DNA from 2 places in the Pseudomonas sp. TH39(2020) genome. Region 1 is predicted to be linked to the other one. Evidence: predicted binding sites of a transcription regulator. Region 1 holds the regulator's gene; the other holds the start of a gene.
What was found. Region 1 encodes FliA, which starts transcription of late flagellar genes. Its sites were predicted from a motif close to CTAAAGTTTNNNNNNNNNNNGCCGNTAA; they were not measured.
Positions count from the first base shown of each region.

Region 2: a site for FliA is predicted at 3,673-3,700, ahead of JFU47_RS18190 (methyl-accepting chemotaxis protein). Genes of this name have one in related genera too.

Region 1 covers NZ_JAEKFF010000007.1:1,072,095-1,086,671, forward strand. The annotation lists gene flhB (flagellar biosynthesis protein FlhB) at 1-1,022, shown strand, start outside; gene flhA (flagellar biosynthesis protein FlhA) at 1,258-3,387, shown strand; gene flhF (flagellar biosynthesis protein FlhF) at 3,399-4,727, shown strand; gene fleN (flagellar synthesis regulator FleN) at 4,844-5,674, shown strand; gene fliA (RNA polymerase sigma factor FliA) at 5,671-6,411, shown strand; gene JFU47_RS25370 (chemotaxis response regulator CheY) at 6,579-6,950, shown strand; gene JFU47_RS25375 (protein phosphatase CheZ) at 6,981-7,769, shown strand; gene JFU47_RS25380 (chemotaxis protein CheA) at 7,807-10,053, shown strand; gene JFU47_RS25385 (protein-glutamate methylesterase/protein-glutamine glutaminase) at 10,103-11,233, shown strand; gene JFU47_RS25390 (flagellar motor protein) at 11,233-11,973, shown strand; gene motD (flagellar motor protein MotD) at 11,989-12,879, shown strand; gene JFU47_RS25400 (ParA family protein) at 12,923-13,711, shown strand; gene JFU47_RS25405 (CheW domain-containing protein) at 13,740-14,577, shown strand, end outside.
Region 2 covers NZ_JAEKFF010000006.1:2,296,106-2,301,698, reverse strand. The annotation lists gene JFU47_RS18195 (vWA domain-containing protein) at 13-1,452, shown strand; gene JFU47_RS18190 (methyl-accepting chemotaxis protein) at 1,591-3,567, opposite strand; gene JFU47_RS18185 (LysR substrate-binding domain-containing protein) at 3,751-4,671, opposite strand; gene JFU47_RS18180 (NorM family multidrug efflux MATE transporter) at 4,831-5,593, shown strand, end outside.

The sequences.
Region 1 (14,577 bases):
TGCTGGCGGGTTCCGGTGCGCTGCTGATTTTCGGCGGGGCGCTGGCGCAAGACTTGATGGAATTGATGCGGCAGAATTTCTCCCTGTCCCGTGAAGTCATTCTCGATCAGCGCTCCATGAGCACTTACCTGTTGAGTTCAGGGCTGACAGCCTTGCTGGCGATTCAGCCGATCATGATCACCCTGGTGCTGGCCGCGTTGATCGGGCCAATCTCCCTGGGTGGATGGCTATTCGCAGCGGGTTCCCTGGCACCGAAGTTCAGTCGGATGAACCCTGCCGCCGGCCTCAAGCGGATGTTTTCGTTCAAGGCGGTGGCGGAGCTGCTTAAGGCGTTTGCGAAGTTTTTGATCATCCTGGCGGTGGCCCTGCAGGTGTTATCGTCAGACATCGATGACCTGATACGCATCGCCCACGAACCTTTGGAGCTGGCCGTCATTCACTGCCTGCAGGTAGTGGGCTGGAGTACGTTATGGATGTCCTGTGGGCTAATCATCATCGCCGCGGTGGACGTGCCGGTGCAGCTCTGGGAGAGCCACAAGAAACTGCTGATGACCAAGCAGGAAATACGCGACGAGCATAAGGATCAGGAGGGGCGCCCGGAGGTCAAACAGCGGATTCGCCAGCTGCAGCGCGACATGTCCCAGCGCCGGATGATGGCGGCAATCCCCGACGCCGATGTGGTGATCACCAACCCGACTCACTACGCCGTAGCGCTCAAGTACGATCCGGACAAGGGTGGGGCGCCGATGCTGATCGCCAAGGGCAGCGACTTCCTGGCCTTGAAAATCCGTGAAATCGCTGTGGCCAACGAAGTGCTGCTGCTTGAGTCGCCAGCACTGGCGCGTTCGATCTACTACTCCACCGAACTTGATCAGGAAATCCCTGGCGGGCTCTACCTTGCCGTCGCCCAGGTGCTCGCTTACGTCTACCAGATCCGCCAGCACCGCGCCGGCAAGGGTAAACGCCCGGATCCGCTCAAGGACGACCTGCCGATTCCGCCCGACCTGCGGCGCGATTCCTGAGAGAGACGCGTGTAGCAGCTGTCGAGCCTGCGAGGCTGCGTCCGGCTGCGCAGCAGTCGTAAACCTTTGCGAGAACTTCGTTCTCGGACGCAGTCTCGCAGGCTCGACAGCTGCTACAAAGCTCAATACACCCCTCTATTCCCCGCCTCGGCAAAAGTTGGAAGGCTTCTTGCAGTAGCCGCTCTGCGCCTGCTTCAGGCGTCAAAAAGTTTGCTTTAAGGGACGGGGAAAACCGGTGGATCGCTCTCAGTTATTCAACAGTGCTCGCACAAACGTTGCCGACTTAAGTCGAGGCAATCTGGGTGTGCCGTTGTTGCTGCTGGTCATGCTGGCGATGATGATGTTGCCGGTTCCGCCGTTCCTGCTGGACGTGTTCTTCACGTTCAACATTGCCTTGTCGATCGTCGTGCTGCTGGTGTGCGTCTACGCCTTGCGGCCGCTGGACTTTGCGGTGTTCCCGACCATTCTGCTGGTGGCGACCCTGTTGCGACTCGCGCTGAACGTGGCCTCCACGCGCGTGGTGATGCTCCACGGTCAGGATGGCCATGCCGCTGCCGGTAAGGTGATCCAGGCCTTCGGCGAGGTGGTGATCGGCGGTAACTACGTGGTCGGTATCGTCGTCTTCGCGATTTTGATGATCATCAACTTCGTTGTAGTGACAAAGGGTGCCGGACGGATTTCCGAGGTGAGCGCGCGTTTCACCCTCGATGCGATGCCCGGTAAACAAATGGCGATCGACGCCGACTTGAACGCCGGCCTGATCGACCAGAACCAGGCCAAGCTGCGCCGGATGGAAGTCGCCCAGGAAGCCGAGTTCTACGGTTCCATGGACGGTGCCAGCAAGTTCGTTCGCGGTGACGCCATTGCCGGTCTGCTGATTCTCTTCATCAACCTGATCGGCGGCATGGCGGTGGGTATCTTCCAGCACGGCATGACCTTCGGCGACGCCGGCCGGGTTTACGCGCTGTTGACCATCGGTGACGGTTTGGTGGCGCAATTGCCATCACTGCTTTTATCTACAGCTGCAGCGATCATGGTGACCCGTGCTTCCGGTTCGGAAGACATGGGCAAGCAGATCAATCGCCAGATGTTCGCCTCGCCCAAAGCGTTGGCCGTGGCGGCGGGTTTGATGGCAGTGATGGGCCTGGTGCCCGGCATGCCGCATTTCTCCTTTCTCAGCATGGCAGCCCTGGCAGCTGGCGGCGCGTACCTGTTCTGGAAGAAGCAGAACGTGGTCAAGGTTCAGGCCTTGCAAGAGGTCAAGCGTCAGCAGGAGCTGTTGCCATCGCCGGCTCGCGCTCAGGAAACCAAAGAGCTTGGCTGGGACGACGTCACTCCGATCGACATGATCGGCCTGGAAGTCGGCTACCGGCTGATTCCGCTGGTGGACCGCAATCAGGGTGGTCAGTTGCTGGCGCGGATCAAGGGCGTGCGCAAGAAGCTGTCCCAGGATCTGGGCTTCCTGATGCCGACCGTGCACATCCGTGACAACCTCGACCTGGCGCCCAGTGCCTATCGCCTGACCCTGATGGGGGTGATCCTGGCCGAAGCGGAGATTTACCCGGATCGCGAACTGGCGATCAACCCGGGGCAGGTCTACGGCACGCTCAACGGCATTACCGCCAAAGATCCGGCTTTCGGTCTGGAGGCGGTCTGGATCGAAATCAGCCAGCGTGCCCAGGCTCAATCCCTCGGTTACACCGTGGTCGATGCCAGTACGGTAGTGGCAACCCACTTGAACCAGATTTTGTACAAGCACTCGAGCGAGTTGATCGGCCACGAAGAAGTGCAGCAACTCATGCAATTGCTGGCCAAAAGCTCGCCAAAACTGGCCGAAGAGCTGGTGCCTGGCGTGGTCTCCCTGTCGCAGCTGCTCAAAGTATTGCAGGCGTTGCTGGCCGAACAGGTGCCAGTACGGGACATTCGCAGCATTGCCGAAGCCATCGCAAACAATGCCAGCAAGAGTCAAGATACTGCCGCGCTGGTGGCCGCGGTGCGCGTCGGCGTATCCCGCGCAATCGTCCAAAGCATTGTAGGGACTGACTCCGAGCTACCAGTAATCACTCTGGAGCCAAGGTTGGAACAAATATTGCTCAATAGTCTTCAGAAGGCAGGACAAGGCTCGGAAGAGGGCGTTTTGCTGGAGCCAAGCATGGCTGAGAAACTGCAACGCTCGTTGATCGATGCGGCGCAGCGTCAGGAAATGCAAGGTCAACCGGTGATTCTGCTGGTAGCCGGTCCGGTTCGCGCGATGCTGTCGCGATTCGGCCGATTGGCAGTCCCGGGTTTGCATGTGTTGGCTTACCAGGAAATTCCTGACAACAAGCAAGTGACCATCGTTGCGACAGTAGGGCCCAACGGCTGAGGTAGTGGTTTATGCAAGTTAAGCGTTTTTTCGCCGCCGATATGCGTCAGGCCATGAAACTGGTTCGTGATGAGCTGGGCGCTGATGCCGCCATCATTGGCAACCGCCGGATCGCCGGTGGTGTCGAGCTGACGGCTGCCCTGGATTACAAGTTGTCGGCGCTGGCTCCGCGCGTTCCGAACATGGAACTCGAAGACGAGCTGCGCAAGACCCAATCGCGGATCGTCACCGCCCAGGCCGAACTGAGCCTGCGCAGCGATGGCGAGAGCGATAAGTCCACCAATCGCCAATTGTTCGCCGGCCTGCCACTGACTGCCGCCGAGCCGCTGATCGAGCCGACCTACACCGAACCCCGTCGTCCTGCACCGGCCGCGGCACCTGCCACCGGTGGCGTCGACCCACGGGCGTTCGACTCGATGCGTTTCGAGCTCAACAGCCTGCGCGAACTGATGGAAGTGCAACTCGGCTCCCTGGCCTGGAATCAGCTGCAAGGCAGCCGCCCGGCCCAGGCCAATCTTTGGCGTCGCCTGCAACGCATCGGTCTGTCCGGCCCGTTGTCGCGCGATTTGCTGGCGCTGATTACCGATATTGAAGAACCTCGTCAGGCCTGGCGCATGTTGCTGGCGCACCTGGCGCGAATGATCGCCACACCGGAAGTCGAGCCTCTGGAAGAGGGTGGCGTGATTGCCATGGTCGGCCCCGCCGGCATGGGCAAGACCACCACCCTGGCCAAACTCGCGGCCCGTTACGTGCTCAAGTACGGCGCGCAAAATATCGCGCTGGTCAGCATGGACAGCTACCGTATTGGTGCTCAGGAACAACTCAAGACGTTGGGCCGGATCCTCAATGTGTCGGTGACGCATGTCGATCCGGGCCAGTCGCTGGTGCAGGCGCTGGAGCCTTTGTTGCGCAAACGCGTGGTGCTGATCGATACCGCGGGCCTTCAGGCCAGCGATCCGGCACTGCGCATGCAGCTAGAAAGCCTGGCCGGTCGTGGCATCAAATCGAAAAATTACCTGGTTTTGGCAACCACCAGCCAGAAACAGGTTCTAACGGCCGCTTATCACAGTTACAAACGCTGCGGGCTCGCTGGCTGCATCCTGACTAAACTGGATGAAACGGCAAGTCTGGGCGAGGTGTTGAGCCTGGCCATCAGTCATGAGTTGCCGGTGGCCTACCTGACCGATGGCCCGCGGATTCCGGATGATTTGCATCTACCGCGTCGTCATCAGTTGGTCAGTCGCGCCGTAAGCGTGCAAATGCAAGAAGAACCCAGCGAAGAAGCCATGGCTGATATGTTCGCTGATATTTACCACAGCCCGACCAAGCAGGTCGGCTGAGGTATTAATGAACAGTTTTTGTACCTACATCGATGGTCTGCCATGCATTGTTCAGTTAATGAACGCGCAGCCAGTAATGTGGCCTCCGTCTAAGTAAGACAAGGTAAAGAAAATTCATGGGCAGCATGCATCCCGTACAGGTGATCGCGGTGACCGGCGGCAAAGGTGGCGTCGGGAAAACTAACGTGTCAGTGAACTTGTCCCTGGCTCTAGCTGAGCTCGGCCGGCGCGTCATGCTGTTGGACGCCGATCTGGGGCTGGCGAACGTCGACGTTCTGTTGGGGCTGACACCCAAACGTACTTTGGCCGACGTGATCGAAGGCCGCTGCGAGCTGCGCGACGTTCTGTTGCAAGGCCCTGGCGGCATTCGCATCGTCCCGGCCGCGTCCGGCACACAGAGCATGGTTCATTTGAGCCCGGCTCAACACGCCGGCCTGATCCAGGCGTTCAGCGATATCGGCGACAACCTCGACGTGCTGGTGATCGACACCGCGGCGGGCATTGGTGAATCGGTCGTCAGTTTCGTCCGCGCAGCGCAAGAAGTCTTGCTGGTGGTCTGCGACGAGCCGACTTCGATCACCGATGCCTACGCACTGATCAAACTGCTGAACCGCGATTACGGCATGAACCGCTTCCGCGTCCTGGCCAACATGGCCCAGAGTCCGCAGGAAGGGCGCAACCTGTTCGCCAAGTTGACCAAGGTCACGGATCGCTTCCTTGACGTCGCCTTACAATACGTCGGCGCGGTGCCTTACGACGAAAGCGTGCGCAAGGCTGTGCAGAAGCAGCGCGCCGTTTACGAAGCCTTCCCGCGTTCCAAGTGCTCACTGGCGTTCAAGGCGATTGCACAGAAGGTCGATACCTGGCCGCTACCTGCCAACCCGCGTGGGCACCTGGAGTTTTTCGTCGAGCGCCTCGTGCAACAAACGGCAGGACCGGTGCTATGACAGCCAGTGGCTACAACCTCTACAAGAAGTCGGCACGTGACGCGCAGTACGAGCTGATCGAGCGTTACGCGCCACTGGTTAAACGCATTGCTTACCACTTGCTGGCGCGTCTGCCGGCCAGTGTCCAGGTTGAAGACCTGATCCAGGCCGGGATGATCGGCCTGCTTGAAGTGTCGACCAAATACGACGCCAGCAAAGGCGCGAGTTTCGAGACGTACGCGGGCATACGAATCCGTGGCGCGATGCTCGATGAAGTACGCAAGGGGGACTGGGCGCCACGTTCGGTCCACCGCAATACCCGGATGGTCAGCGACGCCATTCGCTCGATTGAAGCTAAAACCGGCCGTGACGCTAAAGATCACGAGGTTGCGGCCGAACTCCAATTGAGTCTCGACGATTATTACGGGATTTTGAACGACACCCTGGGCAGCCGCTTATTCAGTTTCGACGATCTGTTGCAGGACGGCGAACACGAAGGGCTGCACGAGGGTGGCGCCAGTGCTCATCTCGAGCCGTCACGCGATCTGGAAGATGGACGCTTCCAGGCGGCGCTGGCGGACGCGATTGCCAATTTGCCGGAGCGTGAGCGACTGGTGTTGGCGCTGTACTACGACGAAGAGTTGAATCTCAAGGAAATCGGTGAGGTCCTGGGGGTTAGCGAATCTCGGGTCAGCCAGTTACACAGCCAGTGCGCGGCCCGTTTGCGGGGGCGTTTGGGGGAGTGGCGAGCGCGCTGAAGGCAGTGTGGGGACACTGCGAACGCGGCTGGTGGGGTGTTGAACCGTACCGGTCCCGATCTGTTGTGCTCCAGACAGTCATTGAGTGCTTTGCCGGATTGATTGAAATGGCGCGTCCAGGTGCTGGGCGCGTTTAAGACTGCTTGGAGGTCGAATTGGACAAGAACATGAAAATCCTCATCGTTGATGACTTCTCAACGATGCGGCGGATCATTAAAAACCTGTTGCGTGACCTTGGGTTCACCAACACGGTCGAGGCTGACGATGGCACTACTGCCATTCCGGTTCTCAACAGCGGCAGCATCGACTTTCTGGTAACAGACTGGAACATGCCTGGCATGACCGGTATCGATCTGCTGCGCCACGTGCGTGCCGATGAAAAGCTCAAGCACCTGCCGGTGCTGATGGTGACCGCTGAAGCCAAGCGCGAGCAGATCATCGAGGCAGCCCAGGCCGGAGTTAACGGCTATGTGGTCAAGCCCTTCACGGCCCAGGCGTTAAAAGAAAAAATCGAGAAGATTTTCGAACGCATCGGTTGATGTGCGAAGCCACTGCGCCACGGGGGAGCTATGGAGCATAACGAGTCTTCACAGGGCGATTTCGAATCGACTCTGAAAAAACACGCGGTCGAACTGGTCGAAAGCCTTGAAAAAGGCAGGTTCGGCGACGCTGTGCAACTGATCCATGAGCTCAATCAGACCCGTGACCGTGGCCTGTATCAGGAAGTGGGCAAGCTCACTCGCGAGCTGCATAGCGCGATCGTCAATTTCCAGATTGACCCGAACATGCCGCAAGCCGAGGAAGTGTCACAGATCACGGACGCCACCGAGCGTCTGGGCTATGTGGTCAAGCTGACCGAGGCTGCTGCCAACCGCACCATGGACCTGGTGGAAAACGCCACGCCGCTGGTCAATGGCCTGAGCAACGAAGCCCAGGCCTTGAGCACCGATTGGGGACGGTTCATGCGTCGCGAAGTCGGGGCTGAAGAGTTCCGCGAGCTGGCCCGGCGAGTCGACGGTTTCCTGACACGCAGCAGCGAAGACAATCGCGTTGTGTCGAGCAACCTCAACGACATTCTGCTCGCTCAGGATTACCAGGACCTCACCGGTCAGGTGATCAAGCGTGTGACCCAATTGGTCACCGAAGTTGAAAGCAACCTGCTCAAGCTCGTGCTTATGGCCAGTCAGGTGGACCGCTTTGCGGGCATCGAACATGACCGTGAAGCGATGCTTGCAGAAAAAGATCCGCAAAAACATCTCTCTCAGGGTGAAGGTCCGCAGATTCATGCCGATAAAAGAGAAGACGTTGTGTCCGGTCAGGACGATGTGGACGATTTGCTATCCAGTCTTGGATTTTAGGTTTTTAGGTTTTTAGACCTTTAGGAGCACCCCCTTAATGAGCTTCGGCGCCGATGAAGAGATCCTTCAGGATTTCCTGGTTGAGGCCGGCGAGATTCTAGAGCAACTGTCCGAACAGCTGGTCGAGCTTGAAAGCCGACCCGATGATGCGGACTTGCTCAATGCAATTTTTCGCGGTTTTCACACTGTAAAAGGAGGCGCCGGCTTCCTCCAGCTCAACGAGCTGGTGGAGTGCTGTCACATCGCCGAGAACGTGTTCGACATCCTGCGCAAGGGTGAACGTCGCGTCGACTCGGAACTGATGGACGTGGTTCTCGAAGCGCTGGATGCGGTGAACGGCATGTTCACCGAAGTCCGCGAGCGCAGCCCGATCACGGCTGCCACGCCTGAATTGCTTGCGGCACTGGCCCGTCTGGCCGAGCCGCAAACTGAAGACGCCGCACCGGTCGCCGAGGTGGTGGAAGAACCTGCCGCCGAGAGCGAATCGGGTGACATCACCGATAACGAATTCGAACAACTGCTGGACTCACTGAACGCCGTCAAGGCTCAGGCAGAAGCCCCGGCAGCTGTGCCAGCGCCGAGCAGCAATGCAGCGGCCAGCGACGAAATTACCGATGCCGAGTTCGAGTCGTTGCTCGATCAGCTGCACGGTAAAGGCCAGTTCGCCGTTGATGCGGTAGCCCCGGCGCCAGTGGCGCCGGCTGCCCCGAAAGCGGCAGGCGACAGCTCCGATATCACCGACGACGAGTTCGAAGCTTTGCTCGATCAGTTGCACGGCAAGGGTAACTTTGCTGTCGACGCGCTGGAATCGGCCATTGCTGCGGCTCCGGCCCCGGCTGCGCCAACCGCTAAGGCGGCTGGCAGCGACCTGATCTCCGATCACGAGTTTGAATCGCTGCTCGACGAATTGCACGGCAAGGGCAAGTTCACTGAAGTGGGCACCGCGTCCGGCGCCAGCGCATCGGTTGTGGCGCCAGCGGCCAAGGCTGTTGCACCGAAACCCGTTGCCAAAGCGCCCGAGCCTAAAGCCGAAGCGCCGAAGCCTGCCGCTGCTGCTGCCCCGGCTCCGGCTCGTGCCCCGTCCGCGCCGCCACCGGAAAAACCGGCCAGCGAAGCCGAGACCACCGTGCGGGTCGATACCGCGCGTCTCGACGAAATCATGAACATGGTCGGCGAGTTGGTACTGGTGCGTAACCGCTTGGTCCGTCTGGGCCTCAACAGCGGCGACGAAGCCATGTCCAAGGCCGTGTCGAACCTCGACGTGGTCACGGCCGACCTGCAAACCGCGGTCATGAAGACCCGGATGCAACCGATCAAGAAGGTCTTCGGGCGCTTCCCGCGCCTGGTTCGCGACCTGGCTCGCCAGCTCAAGAAAGAGATCAACCTGGAACTGGTCGGCGAAGAAACCGACCTCGACAAGAACCTCGTCGAGGCCCTGGCCGACCCGCTGGTCCACTTGGTGCGCAACTCGGTCGACCACGGTATTGAAGAGCCGGCCGAGCGCGAAGCGATGGGCAAGCCTCGCAGCGGCAAGGTGATCCTGTCCGCTGAACAGGAAGGCGACCACATCCTTCTGTCGATCTCCGATGACGGCAAGGGCATGGACGCCGATGTTCTGCGCGGCATTGCCGTGAAGAAAGGCTTGATGGACAAGGATGCCGCGGATCGCCTCAGCGAATCCGATTGCTTCAACCTGATCTTCGCACCGGGTTTCTCGACCAAGACCGAAATTTCCGATGTCTCCGGACGCGGCGTGGGCATGGACGTGGTGAAAACCAAAATCGCCCAGCTCAACGGCACCATCAATATCTATTCGACCAAGGGCAAGGGCTCGAAGATCGTCATCAAGGTCCCGTTGACCCTGGCGATCATGCCGACGCTGATGGTCATGCTGGGCAACCAGGCGTTTGCGTTCCCGCTGGTGAACGTCAACGAGATCTTCCACCTCGACCTGTCGCGCACCAACGTGGTGGACGGCCAGGAAGTGGTGATCGTGCGGGACAAGGCGCTGCCATTGTTCTACCTCAAACGCTGGCTGGTCAGCTCCGCCGCTCACGAAGAGCAGCGCGAAGGCCATGTGGTGATCCTTTCGGTGGGCACTCAGCGGATCGGCTTCGTCGTCGATCAACTGGTGGGCCAGGAAGAAGTGGTCATCAAGCCATTGGGCAAAATGCTCCAGGGAACCCCGGGCATGTCCGGCGCCACCATCACCGGTGACGGCCGCATTGCGCTGATTCTCGATGTTCCGAGCATGCTCAAGCGTTACGCCGCACGGCGTATTTGATTCTGGTGGGGCGGGGCGACTGAGCCTTGCTCCGTCTAACGGAGTGTTTATGGCAGTTAAAGTCCTGGTGGTGGACGATTCGGGGTTTTTCCGCCGCCGCGTCTCGGAAATTCTTTCAGCGGATCCGAATATCCAGGTCGTCGGCACGGCGACCAACGGAAAAGAGGCGATTGATCAGGCGCTGGCCCTCAAGCCAGACGTGATCACCATGGACTACGAGATGCCGATGATGGATGGCATCACGGCGGTGCGGCACATCATGCAGCGCTGCCCGACCCCGGTGTTGATGTTCTCCTCGCTGACCCACGAAGGCGCTCGGGTAACCCTCGACGCGCTGGACGCTGGCGCGGTGGATTTCCTGCCGAAGAATTTCGAAGACATCTCCCGTAACCCGGAGAAGGTCAAGCAACTGCTGTGCGAGAAGATTCTCAGTATTTCGCACAGTAACCGTCGCGCCAACACCTACAGCGCTCCGGCACCTGTCGCCGCACCCGCCCCGACGCCCGCACCTTCGAACGTCAGCAGCTACGGCAGCAGCGCGCCTGCGCGTCCCGCACCGGCGCCGATTCCGGCGCGTACCCACGCGCCAGCCTCGTCGTCGCCAGCGCCGAAACGCAAAGCCTACAAACTGGTCGCCATCGGTACGTCCACGGGCGGCCCGGTTGCCTTGCAGCGGGTTCTGACCCAATTGCCGGCTAACTTCCCTGCACCCATCGTATTGATCCAGCACATGCCGGCCGCCTTCACCAAGGCCTTCGCCGAACGACTGGACAAGCTCTGCCGCATCAGCGTCAAGGAAGCCGAGGATGGCGACATCCTGCGTCCGGGCCTGGCGTTGCTGGCGCCGGGTGGCAAGCAAATGATGATCGACGGCCGTGGCGCGGTGAAAATCCTGCCGGGTGACGAGCGTTTGAACTACAAGCCGTGTGTGGACATCACCTTTGGTTCCGCGGCCAAGTCTTACGGTGACAAAGTTCTGGCGGTCGTATTGACCGGCATGGGCGCCGATGGTCGCGAAGGCGCGCGTCTGCTCAAGCAGGGCGGCAGCTCGATCTGGGCTCAGGATGAAGCCAGCTGCGTGATCTACGGCATGCCAATGGCCATCGTCAAAGCCGAACTCGCCGATGCGGTGTACGGCCTGGACGATATCGGCAAGCATCTGGTCGAGGCTTGTATCTGATGGATGTTTTAAGCCTCATCGGGATCATCATGGCGTTTGTCGCCATCATTGGCGGCAACTACCTTGAAGGCGGTCACCTCGGCGCTCTGGCCAACGGCCCGGCGGCGTTGATCGTACTCGGTGGGACCATCGGTGCGGCGCTGTTGCAAGCACCGATGAGCGCTTTCAAGCGTGCCATGCAGATTCTGGCCTGGATCCTGTTCCCTCCACGCATCGACCTCGCCGGTGGCGTCGATCGCGTCGTCAACTGGAGCCTGACCGCACGCAAGGAAGGCTTGCTCGGACTGGAAGGGGTGGCTGACGCCGAGTCGGACAACTACTCGCGCAAAGGTCTGCAACTGCTGGTGGACGGCGCCGAGCCGGAAGCGATTCGCAGCATTCTGGAAGTGGATTTCTACACTCAGGAAAGCCGCGACATCGAAGCCGCCAAAGTCTTCGAAAGCATGGGCGGCTACGCGCCGACCATCGGGATCATCGGTGCGGTGATGGGCCTGATCCACGTGATGGGCAACCTGGCCGATCCATCGCAACTGGGTAGCGGCATTGCCGTGGCCTTTGTCGCGACCATCTACGGCGTGGCCAGTGCCAACCTGGTGCTGCTGCCGATTGCCGCCAAACTCAAGTCCATCGCTTTGCGGCAGTCGCGTTATCGCGAAATGTTGTTGGAAGGCATTCTGTCGATCGCCGAAGGTGAAAACCCTCGCTCTATTGAGTTGAAGCTTCAGGGCTTCATGGATTGATGGGAGACATGGACCATGGCACGTCGTCGCCAACCTGAAGAACACGTTAATCACGAGCGCTGGCTGGTGTCCTACGCGGACTTCATCACCTTGCTTTTTGCTTTCTTCGTGGTGATGTACTCGATCTCTTCGATCAACGAAGGCAAGTACAAGGTTATTTCCGAAGCGTTGATCGGGGTCTTTACCGACTCCGACCGCGCCCTCAAGCCGATCCCGATCGGTGACGAGCGACCGAAGACCGTGACCCCGGCCAAGCCGCTGGTTAAAGACGCCGAGCAGGTCGACGCCGGTATCGCGGGTGCCAGTGATCCGCTCAAAAGCATCGCCGACGACATCAGCGCCGCGTTCGGCGACTTGATCAGCTCCAACCAGATGACCATTCGCGGCAACGAGCTGTGGGTCGAGATCGAACTCAATTCCAGCCTGTTGTTCGGCAGCGGCGACGCCATGCCCAGCGACATCGCGTTCAACATCATCGACAAGGTTGCCGCGATTCTGAAGCCGTTCGACAACCCGATTCACGTCGAAGGTTTCACTGACGATCAACCGATTCGCACCGCGCAATACCCCACCAACTGGGAGCTGTCCTCGGCCCGGTCGGCGAGCATCGTGCGCATGCTGGCGATGCAGGGTGTGAACCCCGGTCGCTTGGCGTCGGTGGGTTACGGCGAGTTCCAGCCAGTGGCCAACAACGCGACTGCCGAGGGGCGGGCGCGTAACCGTCGCGTGGTGCTGGTGGTGTCACGAAATCTCGATGTGCGCCGCAGCCTTACCGGTACCGGAACCGCTAATGCGAAACCGGATGCCGCGTTGAAGCGTGCTGGCACACAAACTGCACCGACCCCGGTCAAGTCGCCGGGACGAGAGAGTGCCGTCAATTCTCCGTCACCCGCATTAATACGTTGAGCTATTTCTCGGTCGACGATTTCGACCGGGAGGAACAATCCGAATGAGAGTCTGGGCCGTTGCCAATCAAAAGGGTGGTGTTGGTAAAACCACTTCCTCTATCGCTTTAGCCGGTTTACTGGCCGAGGCGGGCAAGCGTGTGGTTGTGGTCGATCTCGACCCCCACGGCTCCATGACCAGCTACTTCGGTTACGACCCCGACAGCCTGGAGCACAGCAGCTACGACCTGTTCCTGCACAAGGGCAGTGTGCCGCAAGGCTTGCCCGGCCAGTTGTTGTTGCCCACCAGCCACGAGAGTATTTCCCTGTTGCCGTCGAGCACCGCACTCGCGACCCTCGAGCGCCAGTCGCCGGGGCAGAGCGGCCTGGGCCTGGTGATTGCCAAGAGCCTGGCGCAACTTTGGCAGGACTTCGATTACGCCGTGATCGACAGTCCGCCGTTGCTCGGCGTGCTGATGGTCAATGCCTTGGCGGCGAGCCAGCAATTGGTGATCCCGGTGCAGACCGAACACCTGGCGGTCAAAGGCCTCGAACGCATGGTCAATACACTGGCGATGATCAACCGTTCGCGCAAACAGGCGCTGCCCTTCAGCATCGTGCCGACCCTGTTCGACCGCCGCACGCAGGCTTCTCTCAGCACGCTTCGGGTGTTGCGCGACAAGTACCCGGAAGAAATCTGGCAGGGCTACATTCCGGTCGATACCCGCTTGCGCGACGCCAGCCGTGCTGGTGTGACGCCTTCGCAGTTCGACGGCAAGAGCCGTGGGGTTCTCGCCTACCGCGCATTGCTCAAGCACCTGTTGGCCGCACAACTCGCCCCGGCGGTGGCCTGATGAACCCAATACCTACGGTGGTGCGCGCATGAACCGGCCGGTGAAGGTCACCTCGCGTCCGCAGTTGGCGCTCCAGTCTTATCTGGACAGCTTGCTGATGGAGGCGACTGAAGAGTTGCCGCTGGAAGTCGAAGCACTGGTTGAAGTCATTGAAGTTGTCGAAGCGGTCGAGGTTGAGGCAGCGCTGGACGAGTTCCAGGCTGCGGTGCTCGAAGAACAGGCCCGGGATGCGCAAAAACCTGGCGCCGTCGCCGCGCCCGCAGCAGCGCCAGTCGTCGAGAAAGCACCGGTAGCCGTGATCGAAGCACCAGCGCCGGTTCTCGCATCGATCTCGACCATCGCCCCGCTGCTGCAAGCCTTGGTGCCACCGGTGGTCGAAGTCCACCTGCCACCGAGCAACACGCCACCACCCGTGGAAACCGATGGTCGCCCGTCTTGGGCCGCCGAGCCATTCGAATGCCTGTTGTTCGATGTCGCCGGGCTGACCCTGGCGGTGCCGCTGGTGTGTCTGGGCTCGATTTATTCTTTGGCCGGTCACGAGCTGACACCGCTGTTCGGTCAGCCGGAGTGGTTCCTCGGGATCCTGCCGAGCCAGGCCGGCAACCTGAAAGTACTGGACACCGCGCGTTGGGTCATGCCCGACCGTTACCGCGACGATTTCCGCCAGGGCCTGCAATACGTTATTTCGGTTCAGGGCTACGAATGGGGGCTGGCGGTGCATCAGGTCAGCCGCTCGTTGCGCCTGGACCCTAACGAAATCAAATGGAGAAGTCATCGAGGTCAGCGGCCATGGCTCGCCGGCACGGTGATTGAGCACATGTGTGCACTGCTGGACGTATCCGCCCTGGCCGAGTTGATCGCCAGTG
Region 2 (5,593 bases), on a different contig from region 1:
GGAATCGTCGTCATGCAGCGGGTCATCAGGGATGCGCAAGCCACACCGGAGGGGATGAGTGCGCTGCAAGCCAAAGTCGCCCTCATCCAGAAACACTTTCCGCCGACCGTCGCCAGCCTTTTTGCCATCCCGCGGATGGGCAGCGGCGACGTGCTGGAGTGGTGGACCGAACTGGGTGGGCAACCTACACCCTACGCTGACCTCAACGAGGACGCGCAACGACGTTTGCTGGAAACCTATGAAGTGCGCCAGACGTCCCTCGGACAGCTGGCGGACGAACTGCAAAGACGCGGTCAACCGACGGAAGCCGAAGACCTGCGCAGCCTGCTCGGCACACCGGAGCTGGACAAACTCTACAGCCTCAACGGTGAGCCATTGGTGGTGCGCTGGAACCAGCGCCCGCCCAAACCGATCGTACCGCCGGTTGTTCCGCTGGTGCCGGTTGTTCCGCCATCGCGTCGTGGCTGGTGGATCGCGGCGGCCTTGCTCGCGTTGTTGTTGCTGCTTCTGGCGCTGTGGCTTTGGTGGTTCTTGCACCGTGAGCCGGTTGTCGTGGCTCCACCGGTTGCGCCGGTTGCGCCCGTGGTGACGCCCGCCGAGAAACCGGTTGAGCCTGTTCCCGAGCCTGTCGTGGAACCGGAACCTGCTCCGGAACCAGAGCCCGTGCCCGAACCAGCACCAGTGCCGCCACCCAAGCCGGTCCCACCACCAAAACCGGTCGTGGCCGCGCCGCCACCACCACCGCCGCCACCGCCGCCACCTCCAGCCCCGACGCTGGACAACTACGCATGCCGCAAAAAAGCGCCTGATGCCGTGCCCCCGCAATTTGTGGTAGTGCTCGACACCTCGGGTTCGATGGATTTGAACATCAAGTCAGTGAAAGCCGACGAGGACTGGTTCTTCGGCAATGAGATGAACAAGTACCTGGACCCGAACCGCACCATGCAGATCTTCGCCAAGCCCAGCCGCATGGACGTCGCCAAGGACTCGCTGGCCGGCATGATCAATGGGCTGGACCCGAAGATCAACACGCGCCTGATCACCTTCGCCGGTTGCGAAAGAACACCGGACCAGGGCGTGTTCAAGTTTGGCGATCGTCAGCGGTTGATCAACGGGATTCGCGGTCTGGTTCCCAACGACGGCACCCCGCTGGCCGACAGCCTGGCCTACGCCGCCAGCACGGTCGACGGACGCAATAACGATGCAGTGATCGTGATGTTTGTCGACGGTGAGGACGGTTGTCAGAAAGACGCTTGCGCGGTGTCCCGCCGAATCGCCAGAGAACAGCCGCGCCTGCGGGTCAACGTGGTGAAAATCGGCGCCGGTGGCCCGTCACGCTGCATCGCTGAAAATACCGGTGGCCGGGTTTACAGCAGCACCAATGCGGCTGAGCTGGGTAGCCAGCTGAAACAGGCAACCAAGGAAGTGTCCAGCAATGCCAAGTGCAACTGACTTGGGAACAGATCCTGAATTGAGGTGACCCCATCGCGAGCAGGCTCGCTCCCACACTGGATTTGTGATCGACACAAAACCCTGTGGGAGCGAGCCGGCTCCGGGCGGCGTTCCGACGATAGCTATTTCAGCGGCGCCTCAACGAAACCGGTCAACCTCGTGACGCAAGTCCGCCGCGAGCTTCTCCAACTCTTTGGCGGTCACGGCCAGGTTCGACACCACTTCGCGCTGCTCACTGTTGGCCAATGCAATGCTTTGCAGGTTGCTGCTGAGCAATGTCGCGGTACTGCTCTGCTCCTGGGTCGCGGTGGTGATCGCCGCAAATTGCTGACCGGCCGAGCGGCTTTGCTCGTCAATCCGCGCCAGGGCCGAAGCCACGTTGGCGTTGCGCGACAGGCCTTCCTGCATCAACAGGTTGCCCTGCTCCATGGTGCTGATGGCGTTACCGGTTTCCTGCTGAATGCTTTGGATCATGCCGGAAATTTCGTCGGTCGCTTCGCGAGTGCGTGAGGCCAGGTTACGAACTTCATCGGCCACGACGGCAAAACCACGCCCCTGCTCACCGGCACGAGCGGCTTCGATGGCGGCATTGAGCGCCAGCAGGTTGGTCTGATCGGCAATCGAGGTAATCACCCCGACAATGCCACCGATTTCCTGGGAGCGCTGACCCAAGGTATTGATCACCGTCGCCGTGCTGTTCAGCGCTCCAGCAATTTGTTCCAGGGACGAGGACGCTTCGTCCATCGACGTACGACCGATCTGGGTTTGCTGTGCGTTTTCTTGAGCCAGACGCTGAGTGCTGCCCATGTTGTCGGCAATGTTCAGGGACGTTGCGCTGAACTCTTCCACGGCGCCGGCCATGCTGGTGATTTCGCCCGACTGCTGCTCCATCCCTTCATAGGCGCCACCGGACAGACCGGACAAGGCCTGGGCACGGCTGTTGACCTCTTGCGAGGCCTTGCGGATGTGCTCGACCATGGTCGACAGCGCCTGGCTCATCTGGTTGAACGCGCGGGCCAGCTGACCGATTTCGTCATTGCTCGATACGTTCAGACGCACGCTCAAATCACCGGCGCCCAAGGCTTCCGCCTGACGCACCAGATCACCCAGCGGCGCCAGTTTGCTGCGCAACAGCCAGACCGCCGAACCCACAGCGATCAACATCGCCAGCAGACTGCCAATCGCCAATTGAATGCCGACACTCCAGGTCACGGCACGGATTTCGGTTTTCGGCATGCTCGCTACTACCGACCATGGGCCGCCTTCAAACGGTACGGCAATGCTGTAGAAATCTTCGGACTTGTCGCTCCAGAACTCGCCCTTGCCCGGCGTTTTCGCCAAACCAACGATGGTCGGCGTCGCCTGATCCAGCGCTTGCACACCCGCGATCGGCACCAGCCATTTGCCTTGGTCATCGAGCAACGCCAGGGAGCCGGTCTGGCCGATACGGAAGCGCTTGAGGTTGGCAAACTGCGCGTTCTGCGCGTCGGTGTAATCGAATCCTACGAATAGAACAGCAATCACCTTACCGCCGCTGTCACGTACGGGGGTGTACTGAGTCATGTAGGAGCGTTCGAACAGCAAGGCGCGACCGACGTAGGCCTGCCCCGCCATCAAGCGGGCATAGGCCGGGTTCGCGTGATCGAGCAGCGTGCCAATGGCTCGGGTGCCGTCCTGTTTGCTCAGGGACGTGCTGACCCGAATGAAGTCTTCGCCGCTGCGCACAAACACAGTCGCAACGCCGGCGGTCATTTGCTTGAACTCGTCCACTTCCTTGAAGTTGTTGTTCAGCACTTCGCTGCCCAGGTGCAGGCCCGGGGTCTGAGTGCCCGCCACGGCCACCGGCTCGTCCGGATGCACGCTCAACCCTGCGCTGAAGCGTTTCTCGAACAGACCGGCCAAGCGCTGGGTGCTTTCACGCAACGTGCCGTGAAAGGTGCTCAACTGATCAGCCAGCAAACGGGCTTCACTGGCCAGGTGTTCTTCGCGGGTCGAGAGGTTGGCGGTGTCCAGCGAACGCAGGGCGAACACCGTACTGCCGCTGATGACAATCGCCAGTATCACGGCAAGCGCAAGACCAAGCTGTGAGGCGATCCGGGCACGAGGTTGGGACATGACAGCTCCTGGCCGAGCGACCGGATCTTCCTTGATCTGGCTGCACACTCAGCAAAATTCTAATAATGGGAATTGCGTCGAACCTGCACGAAGGTTCCACCTGCATTTTCGGCGGGAAAACGGAATACTTGAGTAATTAACCGGGATATGGCTCAAGGCCGCCATTGCGGCGGCTCTATCGATTCAGCCCAAGTGTTGAACGTCGGGCAATTCCATTGCTCGGGCTTCGCCTTGCAGGAAGTCGCTGAGCCTGCGCAAACGTTCACCTCCGGGGCGGGTTTTCGGCCAGACCAGGTAATATTTCTCACCGCTGGCGACGGCCGTCGGCCACGGCAAACTCAGACGTCCCTGAGCCACATCCTCCGCCACCATCAGCAGATCGCCCATGGACACGCCATAACCTCGGGCGGCGGCGATCATGCCCAGTTCCAGCGTGTCGAACACCTGCCCGCCCTTGAGCGACACCTGATCCGCCAGCCCCATGCGTTCCAGCCAACTGCGCCAGTCGCGACGATCCGGTGTCGGGTGCAGCAGTTCGGCATTGGCCAGCCGCGCGACATCCCACGGTTGATCCTGCAGAAGATTCGGCGCACCGACTGGAATCAGCTCTTCCGGGAACAGGAAACTCGCCTCCCAGTCCGGCGGAAAATGCCCGTTGCTGAGGATGACGGCGCAGTCGAACGGTTCATGGTTGAAGTCCACCGAGTCGACGTCCATCCAGGCGCTGGTCAATTGCACCTCGTTGCCCGGCTGCAGGTGCCGAAAGCGGCTGAGCCGTGCCAGCAGCCAGCGCATGGTCAGGGTCGACGGTGCTTTCATCCGCAGGATGTCATCTTCGGCGCGCAAGGTATTGCAGGCCCGCTCCAGGGCGGTGAAGCCTTCGCGAATGCCGGGCAGGATCAACCGCGCCGATTCGGTCAGTTGCAGATTGCGTCCGCTGCGGTGAAACAGCCGACAGGCAAAATGCTCTTCTAGCGTACGAATGTGCCGACTGACCGCACTTTGGGTGATCGATAATTCTTCGGCCGCACGGGTAAACGAGCTGTGCCGCGCCGCCGCTTCGAATGCGCGCAGGGCATACAAGGGAGGAAGACGACGGGACATTCGGAAAGCTCCTATAGCGGGATTCGGTCACCCTAGCAGAAACTTTCCAGCATGAGTTTGAATCATGCAACCCATCCTTTTTATCCCTTTGTGCAAACCCCGGAGAGCGCCGAGAATCGACGCTTTCCTGTCCCTCTTTAATTATCGAGCGTGATGACCATGCAGCATCCAGCACGTACCGAACTCTGGGCCATCCTGCGGCTGGCGGGGCCGTTGATTGCCTCGCAGTTGGCGCACATGCTGATGGTCCTCACCGACACCTTGATGATGGCGCGCCTGAGTCCAGAGGCGCTGGCCGGTGGCGGCCTGGGCGCAGCAACTTACTCGTTCGTGTCGATCTTCTGCATTGGCGTGATCGCCGCGGTTGGCACCCTCGTGGCCATCCGTCAGGGTGCGGGCGACATCGTCGGCGCCGCCAGGCTGACCCAGGCCGGGTTATGGCTGGCGTGGTTGATGGCGTTGGTGGCCGGGCTGCTGCTGTGGAACCTCAAACCGGTGTTGCTGCTGTTCGGCCAGACCGAAACCAACGTCCACGCGGCCGGGCAGTTCCTGCTGATCCTGCCGTTCGCCCTGCCCGGCTACCTGAGCTTCATGGCCCTGCGCGGCTTTACCAGCGCCATCGGCCGGGCAACACCGGTGATGGTCATCAGCCTCGGCGGCACCGTGGCCAACTTCCTGCTCAATTACGCCTTGATTACCGGCATGTTCGGTCTGCCGAAACTGGGGTTGATGGGCATCGGGCTGGTGACCGCTGTTGTCGCCAACTGCATGGCGCTGGCGCTGGCCTGGCACATCCGTCGGCATCCGGCTTACGACGCTTATCCCTTGCGCCAAGGCCTGTCGCGGCCTAACCGTCAATACCTCAAGGAACTGTGGCGCCTGGGTCTGCCGATTGGTGGCACCTACGCGGTGGAAGTCGGAC